3 regions of the Erwinia sp. E602 genome follow, and region 2 is predicted to be linked to each of the others. Evidence: predicted binding sites of a transcription regulator. Region 2 holds the regulator's gene; each other region holds the start of a gene.
What was found. The regulator Fur, encoded in region 2, represses iron uptake genes when iron is present. The targets are predictions, from matches to a motif close to ATAATAATGAGAACNACTATCAA.

Region 1 (6,714 bases), 2.1 Mb from region 2:
CGCGCCACCGGCACCCCCAGGCCACTGGCGGCGCGATCGCCCAGTGCCAGCATATTCAGCCGCGGGGCGATCGCCAGCGCCAGCAGCACGCCGGTCAGCGCAGGGATAGCGGCCGCAGCGGCGGCGGGCCAGCGCTGGCCGGCGAGGTCGCCAGCCAGCCAGGTGCGCATCGCCAGCAGCGTCTGCTCATCGAGGATCAGCACCGCCGCGGCGATCGCCGAGGCAAAGGCCGACAGCGCCACCCCGCACAGCGTGACCTTGAGCGGCGTCAGCCCGCTGCGCCCGGCGGAGGCCAGCAGCATCACCAGCGCAAACAGCGCACCGCCCCCGGCGGCGGCCACCAGCGGCCGCAGGCCGAACAGCCCGCTGCCGCTGAGACCGAGCGCGCTGCTCAGCACCACCGCCAGCGCCGCCCCGGCGTTCAGCCCCAGCAGGTGCGGTTCACCCAGCGGATTGCGCACCACCGCCTGCAGCAGCACGCCGGCCACGCCGAGCGCCGCGCCGGTCAACAGCGCGGCCACCAGCCGCAGCAGGCGCAGATCGACGATGACCCGATGATCAAAGTTACGCGGCTGATAGTCGAACAGCGCCTGCAGCACCGTCGCGGGGCCGATGCTGCGGGCACCGATACCGAGATGGAAAACCACTGCCAGCAGCAGCAGGCCGAGCAGGCTCAGGGTGCTCAGCGCCGCGCGCGCCCGGCGGCGCAGCTGCGCCGTCTGCAGCGGGTTCATCCGGCGCTACCCTGGCGCTGCGGGAACGGAATAAAGAACGGTTTCTGCGTCAGCGGGTTAATCGCCGTCTGCACCTGCACGTCAAACACCGCCTCAATCAGTTCGGCACTGCAGGTCTCACCTTCGGCCACCACGGCATGCAGCCGCCCGGCTTTCAGAAACACCAGCCGATCGGCATAGTTAACCGCAAAGTTCATATCGTGCAGCACCACCACCACCGTGCGGCCATGCTCACGGGTCAGCGTCTGCAACAGTTCGAGGATCTCCACCTGATAGCGCAGATCGAGGTACGTGGTCGGTTCATCAAGCAGGATGGTATCGGTCTGCTGCGCCAGCGCCATGGCAATCCAGCAGCGCTGGCGCTGCCCGCCGGAGAGACTCTCGACCGGCAGGTGCGCCAGCGCGTCGGTGTCGGTCAGGCGCAGCGCTTCGGCCACCGCCTGCTGGTCGGCGTCCGACCACTGGCGCATAAAGCCCTGCCACGGATAGCGCCCACGGGAGACCAGCTCAAACACCGTCAGCCCGTCCGGCAGCAGCGGCGTCTGCGGCAGCATGCCGAGCCGGCGGGCGATCTCACGGGTCGGCTGCTGATGAATGGCTTTACCGTCCAGCCGCACGCTGCCGCCCAGCGGCAGCAGCATGCGCGCGATGGTGCTCAGCAGGGTGGACTTGCCACAGCCGTTGGCCCCGGCCAGCACGGTCATTTTCCCCTGCGGAATGGTCAGGCTGACGCCATCCACCACCACCTGGCGGCCATAGCCGACGGACAGGCGATCGACAACGATCCCCTGCTCTGACGGCAGCGCCGCGTGACCTGCTCCGTTTTCCTGCCGTTGTAACATGACCCGCTCCTGCACCGGCTTCGGCCATTAACTCAGCCTGACCGCCCGCACATTAAATAAAAATAACTCTCATTCGTCTTCACGATCATGCGGAGTTAACATGTAGTAGTCAAGCGGCGTATTGTTTTACTACATCGCGATTATTTCGATGCAAAAAACCCTAAAAAAGCAAAGGACTTAATCATATTAAATATATAAAAATCATAATCTTAAATACAAAACATTAATTTCAAATCCGGGCTATTTTGCGACGTAGTCAACCGCTAAAATTTTTGCGTATTTTACGTTTACTACTACATAGCTACATGTTTGAATGATTCTCAATTACATGTCTGGCGGCACCCGTCGCGTTAACGGACAGAGCAGCGGCCACGCCGCTAACCGGGCAATGATGACTTTAGCTCTGCCTCTGCGGGCAGGATCGGACAGTTTGCGGGAATCAAAATAATGACAGAGTTAACATCTGCTATTTCGGGGAAAAAAGGGCGTGCGCTGTTTTCAGCGCTGTTTATTGGCGCACTAAGCGTGCCGGCTGCAGGTGCAGCACAGACTGCGGATGCGGCGGCCATCCTCAATGCCAGTAATGCCAGTAATGCCAGCACAAGCATCAACACTACCAGCAACGCCAGCAATACCGGTGACACCAGCAAAACCGGCGGCGGCAAGACCAGCGACAGCGATACCGGCAACGCCAACAAAGCCGGCAACAGCAACAGCAACAGCAGCAGTGAAACCGGCAGCATCACCGTAACAGCCAAAACCGCTGACGCCAGCCGCACGATGACCAGTGGCTATCAGCCGCTGAATACCAGCACAGCCACGCTGACCACGATGCCGCTGCTCGACGTGCCGCAGGTGGTCAATACCGTCAGCGACCGGGTGATTGCCGACCAGCACGCCACTACGCTTGACGAGGTGTTAAACAACGTCAGCAACGTGGTACAGACCAACACGCTGGGCGGCACCCAGGACGCCTTTGTACGCCGTGGTTTCGGCAGCAACCGCGACGGTTCGGTGCTGACCAACGGCCTGAAAACCGTGCTGCCGCGCAGCTTTAACGCCTCGGTAGAGCGTGTGGAAGTCCTGAAAGGACCGGCCTCAACGCTGTACGGTATTCTCGACCCCGGCGGGCTGATCAACGTGATCACCAAACGCCCGCAGCAGACTTTCAGCGGTTCGATCCAGGGCACCTCGACCAGCTTTGGCGGCGGCAACGGCGCGCTGGACGTCACCGGCCCGATCGCCGGCACCAGCCTGGCCTACCGGCTGATCGGCTCGGTGCAGGATGAGGACTACTGGCGCAACTTCGGCAAGGAGCGCAGCAGCTTCTTCGCGCCGTCGCTGACCTGGTTTGGCGATGACGCCACCATCAACGTTGCTTACTCGCACCGCAACTACAGCACGCCGTTCGATCGCGGCACCATCTTCGATCTGAACACCGGTCACGCGGTCAACGTCAGCCGCGAAACGCGCTTTGATGAGGCATACAACATCACCACCGGCGAATCGCACCTGGCCCAGCTGAACGGCGAATACCGCCTCAACAACCAGTGGACGGCGAAGTTTGACTACAGCTTCAGCCAGGATAAGTACGGCGATAATCAGGCGCGGGTAATGGCCTATGACGCCGCCACCGGCAACCTGACCCGCCGCGTGGATGCCACGCAAAGCTCCACCCAGCAGCAGCACGCCGCACGCTTCGATCTGCAGGGCAACGTGGTGATCGGCGGGCTGTATAACGAGATCCTCACCGGAGTGGCCTACGAGTACTACGACCTGCTGCGCACCGATATGATCCGCTGTAAGAACGTGAAAGATTTCAATATCTACCACCCGTCTTACGGCTCCACCGGCAAATGCACCAGCGTCTCCGCCGCCGACAGCGATCAGCGCATCCGCCAGGTGAGCTACTCCGGCTACGTGCAGGACGCGCTGTACCTGACCGATCAGTGGATTGCGGTGGCGGCGATGCGCTACCAGTACTTTACCGAGTTCGCCGGCAAGGGCCGCCCGTTCAATACCAATACCGACAGCAGCGACAGCCAGTGGGTGCCAAAGCTGGGGCTGGTGTATAAAGCGACGCCAAACGTATCGCTGTTTGCCAACGTCTCGCGCTCGTTTATGCCGCAGTATTCGATTGCCAGCTACATCGGCGAGCTACCGCCGGAGACCGCTACCGCCTATGAGGCCGGTGCCAAGTTCGATCTGTTTGATGGCGTGACCGGCAATATCACGCTGTTCAACATCGATAAAAACCACGTGTTGTATAACGACACGGTAAACGGCGAAACGGTGGCAAAAACCGCCGGTAAGGTGCGTTCCCGCGGCGTGGAAGTTGATCTCGCCGGGCGGCTGACCGATAACGTCAATCTGATCGCCAGCTACGGCTATACCGATGCCAAAGTGATGGAAGACCCGGATTACCAGGGCAAGATGCTGCCCAACGTGCCGCGCCACACCGGTTCACTGTTCATGACCTATGACTTCAACAACGTCTGGGACGGCAATACGCTGACCGTCGGTGGTGGCGGCCATGCGGTGAGCCGTCGCTCCGGCAACAACGGCGAGGACTATTCGTTGCAGGGTTACGCGGTAGCGGATGCCTTCGCCGCTTACAAGATCAAGACGCAGTATCCGGTGACGCTGCAGGTGAACGTGAAGAATCTGTTCGACAAGACCTACTACACCTCATCGATCGCCACCAATAACCTCTCTAACCAGATTGGCGACCCGCGTGAGGTACAGTTTACGGTGAAGATGGACTTCTGACGGCCTCCCGTTCTGGCACCTGCGTTGCTGCTTTAAGGGCATCGCTTTTTGAATTGGTGCCGGGTTCGGCCGTTGGCGACAGAACGCCGGGACGCCGTTAATTTTTTAAAGCCCCAAAATCCGGGCTTTAAAAAATAATCCATCCATGGAGGCTCGGACGGCGCATCCTTGCGCCGTACGCCCGGCTAACCTGCCCGCCAACGGCCTCCCTGCCAGCAATTGCGTAGCTGTTAAGGACATCGCTTTTCGCCTGGGTACTGAAGTCTGAAAAGTGGTTACTGTCTGGTCTGGTTTGGTCTGATTTGGTCTTAAAACAGCGACGCAAAAAAATAGCAGGCAATCGGGGTTTATCCGGATAAGCGGACCTTCGGGCACACGGACGTGCCCGGCAGAGCCCAGGGACGTTATTGGCGTGTCCGCGTTCCGGATAAACCCCGATTAGCCAGGCACCGGCACCTGAAGCGACCCGGCCCAAAGCCACTCCCCGATAAGCCCGTCCCTGTCTTCAAAGCGACTATGCCCTTAGCCCTTAGCCCCCTTCTGCTATAATCAGTCATAACTAAACATTATCCTATCGGCAATTAATGCCGGATTTAGTCGAAAAAGAGATAACCAATTCGTAATAAGAATAATTATCAAACCTATTTAAAAAACAGAAAGATTTATATTTAAATAAAAATTAACCTAACAAAATCAGTTAATTGAAAATTAGTTAAAGAAAAATAGCCTTTGCTATACTTACAGGGTTTTTATTTTAAAAAGATGCGTGCATAATGCGCAGAAATCACCTGTGACCAACAGCCAAAAATAAATTAAGGAGTCATTATGCTGACCAATGAAATGACCGCAAAACTGAACGACCAGCTGAACCTCGAATTCTACTCTGCCAACCTCTACCTGCAGATGAGCGCCTGGTGCACCGATAAAGGCTTTGACGGTGCCGCCGCCTTTATGCGTGAACACTCCCGTGAAGAGATGCAGCATATGCAGCGTCTGTTCGGCTACCTGAGCGACACTGGCGCAATGCCGGTACTGGGCACCATCGACGCCCCACCGGTGACCTTCAACTCGCTGCACGAAGTACTGGACCTGGCCTATCAGCACGAACAGCTGATCACCGGAAAAATTAACGAACTGGCTCATGCTGCCATTACCACCCAGGACTACTCCACCTTCAACTTCCTGCAGTGGTATGTTGCCGAACAGCATGAAGAAGAGAAGCTGTTTAAATCGGTGCTGGATAAGCTGGCGCTGGTCGGTAACAGTGGCCAGGCGCTGTTCTTTGTCGACAAAGATCTGAAAGATCTGAGCGCCAATACCCACAGCCACCAGGCGTAATCTCCCGCCCGATCGCTGAAAAAAACGCCTGATGTGCTGCATCAGGCGTTTTTTTATGGCTGAAAACGGAGAGCGCTGCTGCAGAAAATGCACAGGGCTCCCCTTATACGCTTACTTTGTTGGCTTCAGCGTCACCCAGTATCCCGGCTGATAAGCGATCGGCAGGAACTTCTCGTGGAACTCGCGGAAGGTGGCGTCCGGATCGATATCCTTAAACAGCTCCGGGTGCAGCCATTTGGCGATCGCCTGGATAGCGACAAACTGGTACGGGCTGTCGTAGAACTGGTGCCAGATGGCGTGCGCGTTGCCGTTAGTGGCAACCGGCAGCGTGCTGAAGGCCGGACGGGCCATCAGCGCGGTCAGACGCTGGGTGGCAACGGTCAGATCGGCACCTGGCCCTACGCCCACCCAGCCGCCGGCGGTGTTGTAGTTCTTCCAGTTAGCGCCGGTGACGATCGCCACGTCAGGACGGGCGGCGATAATCTGCTCCGGGTTCAGGGTGCCAAAGGTGCCGGGGATCAGACCCTTTGCGATGTTGATGCCGCCGGCTACTTCCACCATGCGGCCAAAGTTTTCGTCGCCAAACGACATGCAGCACTCTTCGGTGTAGCCACCGGCGCGATCGAGCATCACCTTCGGACGCTTGCCGTGGAAATCCTTCAGGCGGTCGGTGACGATGTCGATCTGCTTTTTGCGGAAGGCGATAATCTCTTCCGCCCGCTGCGGTTTGCCCACCAGCTGGCCCATAATGCGGATGCTTTTCTCCGCGTTCTCAAACGGCTTTTCGCGGAAGTCGATAAACACCACCGGAATGCCGAGCTTGTCGAGCTTCTCGGTCAGCTTAGACTCGTCGGTGGCCGCTTTGGACTCCAGGTTCATCAACACCAGGTCCGGCTTCAGGGTCAGCGCCTGTTCCACGTTAAAGGTGCCGTCTTTGGCACCGCCGAAGGTCGGCAGCTTTTTAATCTGCGGATACTTTTTAGCGTAGATCTCATAGCTGTCGAAATCCGCCTTCGGCAGATCGTCGCGCC
Region 2 (6,714 bases):
GCCATGAATTTGAATGTCCGCCTGCAATCTGAACAATCCGCCAGCGGTGACTGCCCGCTGGTGCTGATCCACGGCCTGTTTGGCAGCCTGGATAATCTCGGGATCCTGGCACGTGAGCTGAAGAGCCACCGCCAGATCGTTCAGTTTGACGTACGCAACCACGGCCTGTCGCCGCGCGCCAGCGAGATGGACTATCGGCAGATGGCGCAGGATGTTCTCGATTCACTGGACGATCTGGGCATCGACCGTTTCAGCGCCATTGGCCACTCGATGGGCGGAAAAATCACCATGGCGCTGACCGCACTGGCACCTGAGCGGGTCGCAGAAATTGTGGTGATCGATATCGCGCCGGTGGCTTACCCGACCCGCCACCACGACGAGATCATTGCCGCGCTAAAGGCGGTGACTGCCGCTGGCATCACCTCGCGCACGGAAGCGGCTACCCTGATGCGGGAACGGCTGGCGGAAGAGGGCGTGATTCAGTTCCTGCTAAAATCGTTTCACAACGGTGAGTGGCGTTTTAACGTGCCGGCGATCGAAGCCTGCTACGGGCAAATTATCGGCTGGCAGCCGCAGCCAGCGTGGCCCCACCCGGCACTGTTTATTCGCGGTGAGCTGTCGCCGTATATCCGTGATGACTACCGGGGAGCCATCCTGGCGCAGTTCCCGCAGGCGCGGGCACACGTGGTGGCCGGGGCCGGTCACTGGGTGCATGCCGAGAAGCCTGATGCGGTTTTACGCACAATTCGTCGTTTTTTTGCGCTGTAAAAACAAATGCTTCAGCCGGGTTGTTAAATCATTGTCGTCATGAGTTTGCGTGGGGTATGATGGCGCGCAAAAATTTTGCCGCTGATGGTTTTTCAGGCGGCATGACGGCCCAATTCATCAGAACCCAGCCTTTTCAGTAATCACCGACCTATGGCAAAAGAAAACACGGACCGCACCACGATCGATCTGTTTGCAGACGAACGTCGCCCGGGACGACCGAAAACCAATCCGCTTACGCGTGATGAGCAACTGCGGATCAACAAACGCAACCAGCTCAAGCGCGACAAGGTTCGCGGACTTAAGCGCGTTGAGTTGAAAATGAACAGCGAGGCGGTTGACGCGCTGAATCAGCTGGCGGAAGCGCGCAATATGAGCCGCAGCGAGCTGATTGAAGAGATGCTGCTGGCTCAGTTACAGCACCTGCCATCCTGAGCCGCTGGCCGCAGTGCTACGCACAAAGCGACAAAACCAGCGGCATTTCGCATTTATCCGTTGAGTGCAGTCTGCTATTATTAGCGCTATATGCAAACCATTTTGCAGTCACCATACCATTAAGATTCAAGAGGTTATCAAACTCATGGCAATCGTAGGCATTTTCTTTGGCAGCGATACGGGCAATACGGAAAACATTGCAAAGATGATCCAGAAGCAACTGGGTAAAGACGTTGCAGAGGTTCGTGATATTGCCAAAAGCAGCAAAGAAGACCTGGAAGCCTTCGATATTCTGCTGCTGGGCATTCCGACCTGGTATTATGGTGAAGCCCAGTGTGACTGGGACGACTTCTTCCCGACGCTGGAAGAGGTTGATTTCAATGGTAAACTGGTTGCCCTGTTTGGCTGTGGCGATCAGGAAGACTACTCAGAGTACTTCTGTGACGCGATGGGTACCCTGCGCGACATTATCGAGCCAAACGGCGCGGTGCTGGTAGGCTTCTGGCCAACCGAAGGCTACCATTTTGAAGCCTCTAAAGGTCTCGCCGATGATAACCACTTCCTCGGCCTCGCCATTGATGAAGATCGCCAGCCTGAGCTGACCAACGATCGCGTTGAGAAGTGGGTAAAACAAATTTTTGATGAACTTCAGTTAAAAGAGATCATCGAAGCTTAAGCCAGTCGGCCGGAGTGAGGGCTGCCTCACACCCGGCCAGTGGTTTTTCCTATAGAAGTAATCGATAGATATTTGAAATTTTAACCACCAAAACTGTACAATAACCCCATCGGTTACCTGCTTTCTCCTCCCCCTGCCGCCTTGCTGTGACGATTGTCGCAATCAGCGCCTCAGGCAGAGGAAGGCCGAAATGTTAACGAATTAATTTTGGGTTCGGGCTACACCGGATGTCATGGTACAATCCCTTACATCCGGTAGTGGCTTACTTCCCCCTGACGGTTTTCATTTTAAAGTATCAGTTCTATACTGGGACGCATCTAACTTTAGCGTCAACCGATGTTCAGGGCTTTCAGCCTCTAAGTGACCAGCTAAGTAACAGGACAATATCCGCATGACTGACAACAACACCGCATTAAAGAAGGCCGGCCTGAAAGTCACGCTTCCACGACTGAAAATTCTGGAAGTGCTTCAGGAACCTGAGGGCCATCACGTCAGTGCGGAAGACTTGTATAAGCGCCTGATTGATATGGGCGAAGAGATTGGTCTGGCGACCGTATATCGCGTACTTAACCAGTTCGACGATGCGGGCATCGTGACCCGTCATAATTTCGAGGGCGGTAAATCTGTCTTCGAACTGACCCAGCAGCAGCATCATGACCACCTGATCTGCCTGGACTGCGGCAAAGTAATTGAGTTTAGTGATGAATCGATTGAAACCCGTCAGCGTGATATCGCCACGCGTCACGGTATCAAACTGAGCAACCATAGCCTGTACCTGTACGGCCATTGCGCTCTCGGCGACTGCCGCGAAGACGAAACTCTGCACGACAAGTAATCCCCCCTGTTGTAAAACCGGTGGCCTGCCACCGGTTCTCTTCCCTACTGCACATCTCCGATTACAGACTCTCAACCCGGCTGAACCGTTTTCCGCTGACGCTACGGATCTGCACGCTGCCGCTCACCGCCGGCGGATGCTGCGGCTGCCACAGCTGCCAGCTATTCCCGTTGCCGACACCCTGATGAAACATCACCACCGGTAATGCACCGTGGAGCTGCCGCCGATCGGCGCTGCTCAATGCCGCCAGATGCATCATCCCCGCAGATGAACGGGGTGTTAGCCGCTCCACACCGGCAGCCAGTTGCCGTAGGAGAGCAGCGAGACCACCACGTTAAGCGCGCCGAAGGCCAGCACCAGCGCAAGCGGAATGGCTCCGCCCCTTACCCGCCAGGCAGGCGTGGCAAAGCGCTGCCGCGCCTTCCAGGCCAGCAGGGCCGGAGTGATGACCGCCCAGATGGTGGCGGCCAGACCGGCGTAGCCGATCGCCACCAGGAAGCCGTCCGGCCACAGCATCGCCGCCGCCAGCGGCAGGCTGAAGGTCAGCAGTGCGGTTTTCAGCCGCCCGCCGTGCGTGCCATCGATGTTAAACCGATCGGCCAGGTAGTCAAAAAAGCCGAGGCTGACGCCGAGAAACGAACTGGCGACCGCGAAGTTGGAGAAGATATTCAGCAGCAGGTTGAGGTAAGGACTGTGCAGCACGCCGGACAGCGCCGCGACCAGCACATCAATATTGCCGCCCTGCGCGGCTATCGCACGGAAATCCTGGCGGGGAATGTTCCCCATGGTGCCGAGGATCCAGATAAAGTAGATCGCCAGCGCCAGCAGCGTGCCGTAAATCAGGCAGCGGCCGACGCGCTGAGCATGGTGGCCGTAGTAGCGGTTCAGCCCGGCAATGTTGCCATGATAGCCAAACGAGGCGAGGCAAAACGGCACCACCATCCACAGGTAAGGCAGATAGTGGCCGCCTTCAGCCGCGCTATCCAGCAGCGTGGCGGGCTGTACGTGCCACAGCAGGCCGCCAAAAATGGTCAGGAAAGTGACAAGCTTAGCCCCGAGAACAATCAGCGTCATGCGGCTGACCACGCCGGTGCCGAGCCAGATAAACAGCGCCACCAGCAGGGTAAACAGCAGCCCGGCGCTGCGCGCGGAGAGCGGGATATCCAGCAGCCCCAGCGTGCGCTGGATAATCGCTCCGCTGGCAGAGATATAGGCGTAGGTAAGAATGCCCAGCACGAAGGCCACCGACAGGCCGTTAATCTGGTTCCAGCCCCTGCCGAGTAAATCGCGGGTGATGGTGTCAAAGCTGGCCCCGGCCGGATAGTGCTGGCTGGCCTCCAGAAACAGCAGCCCGGAGAGCAGCATACACAACCAGCTCACCAGCAGCAGCGCGGTCGACCAGCTAAACCAGGCACCGGCCATCACCACCGGCAGTGAGAACATCCCGGCACCGATAATGGTGCCGCTAATGATCAGCGTGCCCCACAGCGTGGCGGGCAGCGGCGTGGCAGAAACGGGTGAAACCATAATAACTCCCTGATAAACAATCCGCGCCGTTGAAAGGCCTGACAACATCTGGCGCAACGACGCTAAAGCGGCACAGTCTACAGAGTTAAATACTCACGAACTAGTACACTAACCCACTAAGCTGCAAATGGCAGAGCTTCCGATCGGAAACTCTTATTTACAGAAACGTAAAGAGACAGACGGACGTACCACTGCGGCGGAGAGCAGGTGGAAAATCGAGGTGGCAGGTGGCAGGTGGCAGGTGGCAGGTGGCAGGTGGCAGACAGTCAGACAGTCAGACAGTCAGACAGTCAGACAGTCAGACAGTCAGACAGTCAGACAGTCAGACAGTCAGGCTATTCTGACGGCTGCGATCGCTAAGCAAAAAAAAGGAGCGATTGCTCGCTCCTTTTATCATTACCGCGTAAAAGCGACGTTATTCGCCGCTTTTCGCCCAGGTATCACGCAGGCCAACGGTGCGGTTAAACACCAACTGGCTGGCGCTGGAGTAAACGCTGTCGGCGCAGAAGTAGCCTTCACGCTCGAACTGATATGGCGCGGATGCCTCTGCCTGCTGCAGCCCCGGTTCGACAAAGCCGTTACGGATAATCAGCGAGTCCGGATTGATAGTGGTCAGGAAGTCGTCGGCGGCGGCCGGGTTAGGCACGCTGAACAGGCGATCGTACAGACGGAATTCTGCCGGCAGCGCATGCACCGCAGACACCCAGTGGATCACACCTTTAACCTTACGGCCATCGGCAGGATCTTTGCTCAGAGTATCCACATCACAGGTACAGAACAGGCAGGTGATATTGCCGTCTTCGTCTTTCGCCACGCGCTCCGCACGGATCACGTAGGCGTTGCGCAGACGCACCTCTTTCCCCAGCACCAGACGCTTGTACTGCTTATTCGCCTCTTCGCGGAAGTCGGCGCGGTCGATCCAGATCTCGCGGCTGAACGGCACGTCACGCGTGCCCATCTCCGGCTTGTTAGGATGATTTGGCATGACGATAGTTTCATCGTGATGCGCAGGCAGGTTCTCAATGACCACCTTAACCGGATCCAGCACCGCCATCGCGCGCGGAGCGTTTTCGTTCAGGTCGTCGCGGATGCAGGACTCCAGCGCGGCCATCTCGACGATATTGTCCTGTTTGGTCACGCCGATGCGGCGGCAGAACTCGCGGATCGACTCGGCGCTGTAGCCGCGGCGGCGCAGGCCGGAAACGGTCAGCATACGCGGGTCATCCCAGCCTTCCACCACCTTCTCGCTCACCAGCAGGCTCAGCTTGCGCTTGGACATGATGGCGTATTCGAGGTTCAGGCGTGAGAATTCGTACTGACGCGGATGCACCGGAATGGTGATGTTGTCCAGCACCCAGTCATACAGGCGGCGGTTGTCCTGGAACTCCAGCGTACAGAGCGAGTGGGTAATGCCCTCCAGCGCATCGGAGATGCAGTGGGTGAAGTCGTACATCGGGTAGATGCACCAGGCGTTGCCCGTCTGGTGATGTTCGGCAAACTTGATGCGGTACAGCACCGGGTCGCGCAGCACGATAAAGCTGGAGGCCATATCGATTTTGGCTCGCAGGCAGGCGGTACCTTCGGCGAAACCACCGCTGCGCATCTTCGCAAACAGCGCCAGGTTCTCTTCCACGCTGCGATCGCGGTACGGGCTGTTTTTACCCGGTGCGGTCAGGCTGCCACGGTATTCGCGGATCTGCTCAGGCGTGAGCTCATCCACGTAGGCGAGGCCTTTATTAATCAGTTCAACGGCGTAGTTATGCAGCTGTTCAAAATAGTCAGATGAGTAACGCACCTCACCGCTCCACGCAAAGCCCAGCCATTGCACGTCACGTTTGATCGACTCAACAAACTCCAGATCTTCTTTCACCGGGTTGGTATCGTCGAAACGCAGGTTGCACTGCCCCTGGTAATCTTGCGCGATACCAAAATTCAGGCAGATCGACTTGGCGTGACCGATGTGCAGGTAGCCGTTTGGCTCAGGCGGAAAGCGGGTCTGCACGCTGTGGTGCTTACCTGTCGCCAGATCTTCGTCGATGATCTGACGAATAAAGTTAGTTGGGCGGGCTTCAGCCTCACTCATCTCAATTTCCTCAGTTAATGCTTAGCATAAATCCACTATGAATTAACGGAGTATGATCCACAAAGCGAGCGGCTGAAACAACCGTTAGTTGCGGGAAACGGATAAAAAAGGGGCGCAGCGGCGTAAAGCGGGTAAAAATGAGGCGTAGCGGTGTATAAGGCCTGCAGACCGGCGGATTGCCGGGCTAAAAACGCAGATAAAAAAGGGCGGGATCGCTCCCGCCCTGCGCACTGATAATCGTTATGGTTAGCCGCGAATCTCGAGGATACGGGTCTCGCCTGCCACCACGCTGTCACCGGCCAGCAGCGTTACCGCACTGTACTCTTCACTATTGCTGACCACCACCGGGCTTACCATCGAGCGGGCGTTGGCCTCGAGCCAGACCAGGTCCAT
Region 3 (6,714 bases), 1.7 Mb from region 2:
GGTGGTACACCACGCTGCCGGGGCTGATGATCGTGCTGGCGGTACTGGCCACCAACCGGGTGGCGGGCTTTATTCAGGACCAGGCGGAGGAACGATGAGCCAGACCCTGCAACAGATTAATCAGCCAGCGCTGCTGAAGGTTGAACAGCTGAGCATTGACTATGCGCTGGCGGACGGCCAGACGCTGCGCGCCGTCGACGGCCTTGACCTGCAGATCGCCGCCGGCGAGGTGCTGGCGATCGTCGGCGGCTCCGGCTCGGGAAAATCCACCACCGCCTCGGCGCTGGTGGGCCTGCTGGGCAGAAGCGCCCGCCGGGTGAGCGGCGCGATAACCCTCGGCGGCCAGCCGCTGGAAAACGCCAGCCAGCGGCAGTGGCAGCGGCTGCGCGGGCTGGAGATTGGCTTTGTGCCGCAGGACCCGGCGCAGGCGCTGAACCCGATCCAGACCATCGGCACGCAGATGCGCGAGGCGCTGACCCTGCACGGCGTGCCGAAAAATCAGGCGGCGCTGCGGGTGGAAAGCCTGCTGGCCGAGGTCGGGCTGAGCGACGCGCAGCGGGTGCTGCACAGCTATCCGCACCAGCTCTCCGGCGGCATGCGCCAGCGCGTGCTGCTGGCGATGGCGATGAGCCACCACCCTAAGCTGATAATCGCCGATGAGCCGACCAGCGCGCTGGACGTCAGCGTGCAGAAGCAGGTGCTGGATGCACTGGATGAGATGGTGCGCGGCAGGGGCATTGCCCTGCTGCTGATCACCCACGACCTGCAGGTGGCGCTGGAGCGTGCCGACCGGGTGCTGGTGATGCAGCAGGGTAAGGTGGTGGAGAGCGGCCCGGCCGCCGCGCTGTTTACCCAGCCGCGCCACCCTTACACCCGCCAGCTGCTGCAGGCCTCGCCGGCCTTCTTCGCCGTGCCGCCGCGCCGGGCGGTTAAGACGCAACAGGTGCTGCTGCGCGCCGAAGGGCTGGTGAAACGGTTCCCGGCACAGGGCGGTCGCGGGCTGTTTACCGCCGTCGACGGCGTCTCCTTTCCGCTGCTGCGCGGCACCACCACCAGCCTGGTGGGCGAGTCCGGTTCGGGCAAGTCGACCACCGTGCGCCTGCTGCTCGGGCTGGAAACGGCGGATGCCGGGCGGATAGAATTCGACGGTCAGGACGTCAGCCACCCCTCGCGCGCCGAGCGCCACGCGTTTCGCCGTCGGGTGCAGGTGGTTTATCAGAACCCCTATGCGTCGCTGAACCCAAAACTGACTCTGGAAGAGATTATCACCGAGCCGCTGGAGGCGTTTCGGATCGGCGACCGCCGCAGCCGCCGCGCGCGCGCCGCAGAGCTGATGGACAGCGTAGAGCTGCCGCAGCGCCTGCTGGCATCCCGGCCGGGGGCGCTATCCGGCGGCCAGCGGCAGCGGGTGGCGATCGCCCGTGCGCTGGCCATTGCGCCGGAGCTGGTGGTGCTGGATGAACCGGTATCGGCGCTGGACGCCGCGGTGCAGTCGCAGATCCTGACCCTGCTGGACCGCCTGCAGCGCGAGCTGGGGCTGAGCTATCTGCTGATCTCCCACGACCTGGCGGTGATCCGGCAAATCTCCGACTACGTGGTGGTGATGCAGCGCGGGCGGGTGGTCGAGCAGGGCAGTGCGGAGACGTTATTTACCGACCCGCAGGCGGCGTACACGCGGCAGCTGTTAAGCCATGTGCCGGGCGGAGGAGAGAGATGGCTGAGCGACGTTAGCTGAGCAGGCGATCTCCAGTCTGCCTGAGCCGCTCCATCACGGCGACCACATCATCCCGCCGCCGCCCCCGATCGACCTGGATCGTGGTCACCGAATATGCTTTGGGTGCTACGTCACAACCATTGGGAATAGCAGAATAGACATGAGCTGAATCTCTGCCCGTGGAGCTGCAAACCAGGCTGCCGGGTATCGGGCACCGAACCGCCTAGCGGGAGTTAGCAGGTGATGCCGATAAAGCAAAAACCCCGCTCAGGTTTCCCTGAGCGGGGTTTTCAAATTTGGCTCCTCTGACTGGACTCGAACCAGTGACATACGGATTAACAGTCCGCCGTTCTACCGACTGAACTACAGAGGAATCGTGTGAACGGGGCGGATATTATCGGGGTGTGGGGGGGATGTCAAAGCCTGATCTGAGAATTTAGTTCAACTGCTGAATTAATCATCATTTTGTCGTGGTTTTGTGCTTTTCAGACTTTTTATCTGCGTTTTGCGCCTTGTCTGGCAGCCTGTAGCACGCGTTGCAGTGCTGTTGCAGGTTTTTTCGCAAGCGCGATCACGATTACTCTCTTTTCAGTTTGAGTTGGCGATAAACGGAATATACATTCCATCCCAGTTGCACGTTTATTTCATTTTTGTAACCCCTACGCTTAAGGACCCACCATGCAAAAAGTCAGAATCGGATTGATCGGCACCGGCTATATCGGACGTTGCCACGCCATTGCTTACGCTCAGGCACCGACGGTGTTTAACCTGAAAGGCGAGCTGGTGCGCGAGATGGTGGCGGAAGTTACCCCGGAGCTGGCGCGGGAAAAGGCGGAGGCCTTTGGCTTTAACCGTTCCACCGGCGACTGGCGTGAGCTGGTGGCCGATCCAGACATCGACGTGGTCGACATTTGCGCGCCGAATTTCCTGCATAAAGAGATGGCGCTGGAAGCGATTCGTCACGGCAAGCACGTCTATTCTGAAAAGCCGCTGGCGCTGGACGTGGCGGACGCCGAAGAGATGGTGCGTGCTGCACAGCAGGCCGGAGTGAAAACGCTGGTCGGCTTTAACTATATGAAGAACCCGACCAGCCAGCTGGCGAAAGAGATCATTGCCCGCGGTGAGATCGGTGAGGTGGTGCACTTCTATGGCACCCACAATGAAGATTATCTGGCCAATCCGTCCACACCGCTGGACTGGCACTGCCAGAAGGCGCTGGCCGGTCTCGGCGCGCTGGGCGACCTGGCGGCCCATATCGTCAATATGGCGCACTATCTGGTGGGCAATATCGACCAGGTGAGCGGCGATATGATGACGGTGATCAAACAGCGCCCGGATCCGAAGAACCCGGCGGTGCTGCGCGACGTGGAGAACGAAGATCAGGCCAGCGCGCTGCTGCGTTTTGACAACGGCGCGCACGGCGTGATTGAAACCTCACGTATCGCCTGCGGCAGCAAGATGGGGCTGACCTACGTGGTCACCGGCACCAAAGGTACGCTTCGTTATACTCAGGAGCGGATGGCGGAGCTGGAGCTGTATATCCACGATGAGCCCGCCGGCCGTCAGGGCTTTAAAACTATTCTTACCGGCCCGGCGCACCCGGATTATGCCAATTTCTGCATCTCTGCCGGGCACGGTATCGGCTTTAACGATCAGAAGACCGTGGAAGTTCGCGATCTGATTAACGGTATTGCGGCCGGTGACCGCATGTGGCCAGACTTCGCCGAAGGGCTGCAGGTGTCGAAGGTGCTGGAAGCGATCGCCGTATCGGCGACTGAAGGGCGCTGGATTAACGTCTAATCAGAGCGAAACAGGGTTGCTGGTCGCTTCAGATTTTGGGGCCCGGCTAATCGGGGCGTGGCTTTTGGGCCGGGTCGCTTCGGGTTCAGGTGCCTGACTAATCGGAGTGTGGCTTTTGGGCCGGATCGCTTCGGGTTCAGGTGCCCGGCTAATCGGGGTGTGGCTTTTGGGCCGCTGGTCGCTGCGGGTTCCGGTGCCTGGTTAATCGGGGGGTGGCTTTTGGGCCGCTGGTCGCTGCGGGTTTCGGTACCTGGCTAATCGGGGTTTATCCGGAACGCGGACACGCCAGTGACGTCCCTGGGCTCTGCCGGGCACGTCCGTGTGCCCGAAGGTCCGCTTATCCGGATAAACCCCGATTGCCTGCTATTTTCTGCGTCGCTGTTTTAAAACCAGACAAAAAAAAATCAAATAAACCAAATCAAACTAAATCAGACCAAATCAGACAGCTTCCACTACTTAATCTTCGGTATCCTGCCCAACCCCAAGCCCAACCCCAACCCCAAGCCCAACCCCAAGCCCAACCCCAAGCCCAACCCCAAGCCCAGTCCGACACCAAAAGCTACGCCTTTAAGGCAGCAACACAATAGCTCACAGGGAGGACGCGGGCGAAAAGGTTAGCCGGGCGTGCGGCGCAGGGAGCGCCGCCCGAGCTTACAGGGACGTACTTGCAGCGTCCCGGCGTTCTTTTCGCCTGCGGCCGAACCCACCACCAGAACAGGAAGCTACGCCTTTAATACAGCAACGCATCAGCCGAACCCACCACCAGAACAGAAAGCTGCGCCTTTAAGACAGTAACGCAACAGCCGAACCCACCACCAGAGCAGGAAGCTACGCCTTTAAGACAGCAACACAACAGCTCACAGGGAGGACGCGGGCGAAAAGGTTAGCCGGGCGTGCGGCGCAGGGAGCGCCGCCCGAGCTTACATGGACGTACTTGCAGCGTCCCGGCGTTCTTTTCGCCCACGGCCGAACCCATCACCAGAACAGAAAGCTGCGCCTTTAATACAACAACGCAACAGCCGAACCCACCACCAGAACAGAAAGCTGCGCCTTTAAGACAGCAACGCAACAGCCGAACCCACCACCAGAACAGAAAGCTGCGCCTTTAAGACAGCAACGCAACAGCCGAACCCACCACCAGAACAGGAAGCTACGCCTTTAATACAGCAACGCATCAGCCGAACCCACCACCAGAACAGAAAGCTGCGCCTTTAATACAGCAACGCATCAGCTGAACCCACCACGAGAGCAGGAAGCTACGCCCTTAAGACAGCAACGCAACAGCCAACAGGGAGGACGCGGGCGAAAAGGGTAGCCAGGGGAATGGAAATGGGAAAGGACAACTGCGTGGCTGCAGTGCAAAGCGTTTGATTTCACTGCGTCTGCAGGTATGATAATAAGACTCATTTTCAGTCAGTTGATCGCCATGAATTTCTCCTCTTCCGCTCTGCGCCGCGCGATGACCTTCACCTCGCTACTGCTCGTTCTTGCCGTTAGCGGCTGCGATAATACGCAATCGGATCCAAACACCACCGCGCCAGCTGCGCAAGCGCACTCTGATTCAGCGACGGCGTCAGCCACGGATGATCATCACGTGGAACCGCCGCAGGCCGCGATGCAGAAAGGCAACGACCAGGCTCAGGCTGCACCTCAGCAAAACAACGCTCAGCCGTCAGCCAGCGGCTGGCCGCGTACCCTGCAAACGCCGCAGGGGCCATTAACCCTGCAGCAGCAACCCCAGCGCATCGTCTCAACCAGCGTGACGCTGACCGGCACGCTGCTGGCAATTAACGCGCCGCTGGTGGGATCGGGGGCGACCGCGCGCAGGACGTCGGTGGCCGACGATCGCGGCTTTTTCACCCAGTGCAGCCAGGTGGCATCCGAACGCGGCCTGCAGCCGCTCTATGTCAGTGAACCGAATGCGGAGGCCATCGCCGCTGCGGCACCGGATCTGATCGTCATTGCGGCGACCGGCGGCGATTCGGCGGTGAAACTGCAGGAGCAGCTGGCGGCGATAGCGCCGGTGCTGGTGGTCGACTACGGCGATAAAAGCTGGCAGCAGCTGGCGGCGGAGCTGGGTGCGGCCACCGGCCATGAGACCGATGCAAAACGGGTCAGCGAGCGCTTTGCGCAGCGCGTGCAGCGGGTGAAACAGGCGATTACCCTGCCGCCGCAGCCGGTGTCGGCGCTGGTTTATTATGAGGACGGGCGCGGGGTCAACCTGTGGACCCCGGCCTCGGCGCAGGGCAAGCTGCTCACTGAACTGGGCTTCAGCCTGGCAATGCCGCCGGCGGAGGTGCATGGCGGCAGCAGCATGGGCAGGCGCAACGATATTATCCAGCTCTCGGGCGAAACGATGGCGGCGGGAATAACGGGTCAGTCAGTGCTGCTGTTTGCCACCGACGACGACACGGTGGCTAAGGTATTGAGCAACCCGTTCCTGGCAGCGCTGCCGCCGGTGATGGCGAAGCGGGTATGGGCGTTCGGGCCGGACACCTTCAGGCTGGATTACTACAGCGCCAGCAACCTGCTGGAGCGCATTGAACAGCGCTTTAAAACGCCGTGAGCCCTGCAATCCTGAGCGGATCTTCTGCGCCCGACCGCGCCTCGCGATCGCGGCTACCCGCGATCGCCCTGGCACTGCTGGTGCTGCTGCTGGTCAGCATCGCCAGCCTGTTTATCGGTGCGAAAAGCATCGCGCCGGCGGTGGTCTGGCACAGCCTGAGCGGCCAGCTGCACAGCGCGGACGCTACCCTGATTATTGAGGCGCGGCTGCCGCGTACCCTGGCCGGGCTGCTGGTCGGCCTGGCGCTGGGCGGGGCAGGGGCGGTGATCCAGGCGCTGACCCGCAACCCGCTGGCCGATCCGGGCATCCTCGGCGTTAACGCCGGGGCCAGCTTTGCCATGGTACTGGGCATCACGCTGTTTAACGTCAGCGGCATGGCGGGCTGGCTGGGGCTGGCGTGGGCCGGCGCGCTGCTGGCCAGCGTGGCGGTATGGCTGATCGGCTCGCTCGGCGGCGGGCGGGTCAGTCCGGTGCGGCTGACGCTGGCCGGGGTGGCGCTGACCGCGGTGCTTAACGGTTTCACTTCATCGGTCTCGCTGCTTAACCCGCAAACCTATGACCAGCTGCGCTTCTGGCAGGCCGGCACGCTGGATATTCGCTCGGTGGACAACCTGTTGCTGGTGGCGCCGGCGAT

Region 1: a site for Fur is predicted at 4,962-4,984, ahead of ftnA (non-heme ferritin). Genes of this name have one in related genera too.
Region 3: a site for Fur is predicted at 4,905-4,927, ahead of fepB (Fe2+-enterobactin ABC transporter substrate-binding protein). Genes of this name have one in related genera too.

What each region holds. Positions count from the first base shown of each region.
Region 1 covers NZ_CP046582.1:702,951-709,664, reverse strand. The annotation lists gene GKQ23_RS04640 (iron ABC transporter permease) at 1-734, opposite strand, end outside; gene GKQ23_RS04635 (ABC transporter ATP-binding protein) at 731-1,576, opposite strand; gene GKQ23_RS04630 (TonB-dependent siderophore receptor) at 2,024-4,345, shown strand; gene ftnA (non-heme ferritin) at 5,171-5,683, shown strand; gene GKQ23_RS04620 (ABC transporter substrate-binding protein) at 5,795-6,714, opposite strand, start outside.
Region 2 covers NZ_CP046582.1:3,477,711-3,484,424, forward strand. The annotation lists gene ybfF (esterase) at 4-768, shown strand; gene ybfE (LexA regulated protein) at 919-1,200, shown strand; gene fldA (flavodoxin FldA) at 1,346-1,876, shown strand; gene fur (ferric iron uptake transcriptional regulator) at 2,268-2,711, shown strand; gene GKQ23_RS17485 (hypothetical protein) at 2,773-2,970, opposite strand; gene mtr (tryptophan permease) at 2,991-4,238, opposite strand; gene glnS (glutamine--tRNA ligase) at 4,654-6,321, opposite strand; gene nagE (PTS N-acetyl glucosamine transporter subunit IIABC) at 6,568-6,714, opposite strand, start outside.
Region 3 covers NZ_CP046582.1:1,770,315-1,777,028, forward strand. The annotation lists gene GKQ23_RS09485 (ABC transporter permease) at 1-98, shown strand, start outside; gene GKQ23_RS09490 (ABC transporter ATP-binding protein) at 95-1,735, shown strand; tRNA gene GKQ23_RS09495 (tRNA-Asn) at 2,012-2,087, opposite strand; gene GKQ23_RS09500 (Gfo/Idh/MocA family protein) at 2,393-3,514, shown strand; gene fepB (Fe2+-enterobactin ABC transporter substrate-binding protein) at 5,130-6,080, shown strand; gene fepD (Fe(3+)-siderophore ABC transporter permease) at 6,077-6,714, shown strand, end outside.